DNA from 2 places in the Sporosarcina sp. Y352 genome. Region 2 is predicted to be linked to the other one. Evidence: predicted binding sites of a transcription regulator. Region 2 holds the regulator's gene; the other holds the start of a gene.
The links. The regulator LexA, encoded in region 2, represses DNA repair genes until DNA is damaged. The targets are predictions, from matches to a motif close to CGAACATATGTTCG.

Region 1: the regulator LexA is predicted to act here: its motif matches at 1,133-1,146, upstream of uvrB (excinuclease ABC subunit UvrB).

The regions. Positions count from the first base shown of each region.
Region 1 covers NZ_JBXCJE010000018.1:43,388-45,878, forward strand. Annotated here, with positions in the region: gene AC1TO6_RS19560 (ABC transporter permease) at 1-682, shown strand, start outside; gene AC1TO6_RS19565 (IDEAL domain-containing protein) at 822-1,058, shown strand; gene uvrB (excinuclease ABC subunit UvrB) at 1,212-2,491, shown strand, end outside.
Region 2 covers NZ_JBXCJE010000002.1:441,361-443,851, forward strand. Annotated here, with positions in the region: gene AC1TO6_RS05095 (methionine gamma-lyase family protein) at 1-739, shown strand, start outside; gene lexA (transcriptional repressor LexA) at 846-1,466, opposite strand; gene yneA (cell division suppressor protein YneA) at 1,669-1,983, shown strand; gene AC1TO6_RS05110 (YneB family resolvase-like protein) at 1,976-2,491, shown strand, end outside.

The DNA.
Region 1 (2,491 bases), on a different contig from region 2:
GGGAATACTTATTTATGCTTTCCTTGTAGGAAGTTTCCTTTACATTCCAGTTATTGCAGTCCTTATCGGAATGTACAACTTCTACTGGCGGAAAAAGAGGATGGTAAAGCCTTTCCCATACGATCACTTTATTTCACTTGAACAGAATCGTATGATGCGGTTTTACCGGTTCGCTAACTACTTTACGGACGTTCCGCATCTGAAAGGATCCGTTAGTAGAAGAGGTTGGCTTGGATTTATAACAGGTTCTCCCACTTTCGGCAAGAGTGTTTCACAGACCTACCTGATTAAGCGTACATTTATTCGAACCGATGATATTTTTTGGTTATGGATGAGGTTGACTGTAATTTCAGCACTTGGTGCAATATTCATTCCATTCCCAATCGTTGTATTCATTTTCTCAGGGGCGCTTGCATTTGCCTCGGCAGTTCAGCTTATTTATGCATTGCGTGCGGGGGATGATTTCCGAATGGATATGCTGTTTCCTGAGAAGGAAGACACGCGACCTGGCTCAATTAGGAAAATCGTTCGTTCGGTTCAATGGATTCAAGCAGCAGTTGTTACAGTTGCTTCCCTATATCTTTATGGAGTCTCGACAATACCATTTCTAGTAGGGGCTGTCATTCTCATTACTTCTGAAGCTACTATTAGATTGACTGGGGAAAAGAAGGAAGATGAATAAGGTCAATTCATCCCGTTTGTAAGTAACTGCAGACGGGATTTATCTTTTGTGAAAGATTAAAAATAGAATATTCAAAAAACCCTTGCAACTTCTCTCTGAAATTAGATATACTATATAAAAGGCATCAGGGGTGAGAGCGATGGAGAACAACTATTCATATGCCGAGTTTTTGAAGGCCGTCGGAAAAAACAGTTCTTCGCTTCAAGCGGAAAAGTTGTTGAATGAAATTTATTTGGATCTTTTCTTAAAACATTTACACAGGGAGCAGACAAAGTATCGACTCGCGGTTTTAATTGATGCAGCACTCGATTGTCGGGATGAAAGCGCCTTCTTATTGTATTCAGAAAGACTTGTTAAAATTGAAGAGAATGATTGAAAAGTGAGTTGACGCTACATGTTGAATAGACATGCAGCGTTTTTTTCGCTTTAATTGGAAAATAAATCCATTGAAAAACGTATGTTCGCTTTTTGCTCGTCAAAAGATGGGTAAAGTGATAAGATAGAAGTAGTATATATGGGAGTGACTTCGATGAACCAAAAATTTAATTTGCAAGCCCCTTACACTCCGCAAGGCGATCAGCCGTATGCAATTGCGAAGCTTTTGGAGGGTCATGAACGGGGAGAGAAGCACCAGACTTTACTCGGTGCAACTGGAACCGGAAAAACATTCACAGTCTCGAACGTCTTAACAGAAATTAATAAACCAACACTTGTCATTGCCCACAACAAAACACTTGCTGGTCAATTATATAGTGAATTTAAAGAGTTTTTCCCTGATAACGCTGTTGAGTACTTTGTCAGTTTCTATGATTACTATCAGCCGGAAGCATACATCGCTCATACAGATACCTTCATTGAAAAAGACTCAAGTATAAACGATGAAATTGATAAGTTGCGACACTCAGCTACATCTTCTTTATTCGAACGGAATGATGTACTAATCGTCGCTTCCGTCTCATGTATTTATGGTCTCGGTTCCCCAACAGAATATAATGAACATGTAGTATCGCTACGACCGGGAATGGAGATTGGACGCAATGAGTTGCTCCGTAAATTTGTAGATATTCAATACGAACGGAATGATGTAAGTTTTACACGCGGTACATTCAGGGTGCGCGGCGATGTTGTCGAACTTTTGCCAGCTTCACAGGATGAACAATGCCTCCGCATCGAGTTTTTTGGCGATGAAATTGAACGCATTCGTGAAGTGGATTCACTTACTGGTGAAATCCTGGGTGAACGAGAACATGTTGCCATTTTTCCAGCATCCCATTTCGTTACGGGTGATGACAAAATGGTAAAGGCAATTGAAAACATTGAAATCGAACTAGAAGAACGTTTGAAAGAATTCCGTAGTCAAGATAAGCTTTTAGAAGCGCAGCGCCTTGAACAGAGGACGCGATATGACCTTGAAATGATGAGGGAAATGGGCTTCTGTTCTGGTATAGAGAACTATTCCCGCCATTTGACACTTCGTCCGCCGGGGGCAACACCCTACACGCTCCTTGACTATTTCCCAGATGATTTCCTAGTCATTGTAGATGAAAGTCATGTCTCACTTCCTCAAATACGTGGAATGTATAACGGTGACCAGGCAAGGAAGAAAGTACTTGTGGAACATGGTTTTCGTTTACCTTCAGCGCTTGACAACAGGCCGCTGACTTTCCAGGAATTTGAAGGTCATGTACATGAAGCTATTTATGTTTCTGCAACACCCGGTCCTTACGAAATTGAACATACACCCGAAATGATTCAACAAATTATTCGTCCAACAGGTCTACTGGATCCGACGATTGAAATCCGTCCAAT
Region 2 (2,491 bases):
TTCAGATCGCCCGTCCTTTATGGTGGATGAAATCGGCGAAATGATTCGTAAAGTAAAAGCCATCAATCCCGAACTAGTTGTCTTTGTTGACAACTGCTATGGCGAATTTGTCGAAGAGAAAGAGCCAACAGAAGTCGGTGCTGATCTAATGGCAGGGTCACTCATTAAAAATCCAGGTGGCGGCATTGCAAGAACAGGTGGTTATATCGCCGGGCGTGCAGATCTTGTAGAGAAATGTGCGTTTCGAATGACGTCTCCTGGTCTTGGAGCGGAAGCTGGGGCATCGCTTGATACCTTACGGGAAATGTACCAAGGATTTTTCCTAGCACCGCATGTTGTTAGCCAGGCAGTGAAAGGGGCGCTCTTCACTGCTGCTCTCCTCGAAAGCTTTGGACTCGAGACAACACCGCATTACACGCAAAAAAGAACCGATTTAATTCAGTCTGTATCTTTCAATAATGCCAGTCAAATGATTGCGTTCTGCCAATCAATTCAGCAGAACTCGCCCATCAATGCCCACTATGCACCCGAGCCGTCTTATATGCCGGGGTATACAGACGATGTGATCATGGCGGCTGGTACATTTATCCAAGGGTCAAGCATCGAGCTTACGGCAGATGGTCCAATCAGGCCGCCTTATACCGCATACGTTCAAGGCGGCCTCACATACGAGCATGTGAAAGTGGCTGTGTTGTCATCCATTGGAAAACTGGTTAAGGAAAACTTAATAGAGAAATGACAAAGAGCTATTCCTTTTTAATAAAGGAATAGCTCTTTGTCATTTCTGAGAGTATTGGATTGTCTTGCATTGCAGATAGCTTCAACATGGAATTACATGTCTATCCTTAATGAATCGTACGATAAACACCAACGACTTTACCGAGTATCGATACATTATCAAGAATGATTGGATCCATAGATTCATTTTCAGGTTGAAGACGGAAATAATTTTTTTCCTTGAAGAACCGTTTCACCGTCGCTTCATCGTCTTCTGTCATTGCTACGACAATCTCACCATTATTAGCTGACTGTTGCTGTTTAACGATAACATAATCACCATTAAGGATTCCTGCTTCAATCATACTATTCCCAACAATCTCAAGCATAAAGAGGTTGTCCTCCGAAGTGCCGTACGATTCAGGGAGAGGGAAGTACTCTTCAATGTTTTCAATGGCCGTAATCGGAAGACCTGCAGTAACTTTACCGACAAGAGGGACATGTAGAACTCCGGGTTTCATCGTTTCCAACCCTTCAGGATCCAGGACTTCGATTGCTCTAGGTTTAGTCGGGTCTCTTCTAATGAAGCCCTTGCTTTCTAAACGAGCTAGATGACCGTGAACAGTTGAACTTGAAGCTAGCCCCACAGCCTCCCCAATTTCCCTTACGGAAGGTGGATACCCTTTTTTCTTTACCTCTGATTTAATGAATGTCAGAATGTCTTCCTGTCTTTTTGAGATTTTCTTCACAACAATCACCCCTTAACTAAAATTCTTACAACAATCAAAAATCGTGAAAGTCTCACCGAAATTCGAGTTATTTCAATAGATTCATTATATCAGCCCACTATAGTAATGGCAAACACAAGTTCTAATAAGTGTTGACATCCAGTTTTGAGTTTCCTATAATGAAAACAGTGGTACGAACAAACATTCGCAAGGGGGAAAAATGATGACTTTCATTAAAAACAACGGTTATGGTATATTTATTGTTATTTTATGTTTAGGTTTTGCAATTATAGGAGTTGGTAAATATGAAACGAAGCAAGCTGAAGTCACTACAATTACAATTACTGAAGGGGACACGCTCTGGGGCCTTGCATTTCACCACTCGAAAAACATGTCGTCAGAGAAATGGATTAAAGAAGTGATGACTCTAAATAATCTGTCCTCTGCAACAATCAAGAAGGGAGAAGATTTGCTTTTGCCAACTATACAGACACATGAAGACGACAGTGTACAACTGGCCGGTGGTACTGATGACTGAGCCGCGAAAGAAGTGCGTCATTTATTGCCGAGTGAGCACAGAAAAAGAATCGCAGGAACTATCACTTACGAGGCAAGAAGAGGAACTTGAAGATTTGGCTAGTGAACTCAATTTAGAGCTTGTCGCTACATTCGAGGACAAACATAGCGGTTACGACATTGACCGAGAAGGATTGCTTAGTATGCTGGATTACATCCGCGATGAAGAAGTAGATGCAGTACTGATACAAGATGAGACGAGGCTCGGACGTGGGAATGCTAGGATGGCTGTTTTGCATCTGTTGTTGAAAACTGACACAGCCGTTTATTCACGCAATGATAGTGGGCCAATTGCACTTAATGAAATGGATACGATGTTACTTGAAATTTTGGCAGTAGTTGAAGAATATCAACGGAAAGTGCACAACGCCAAAATCAGACGGGGCATGAAACGTGCTGTCAGGGAGGGGTATCGTCCTGAACGCAATTTGAAAAACAGAGGAAACGTTGAAGGCCGAGAGCGTATCGAA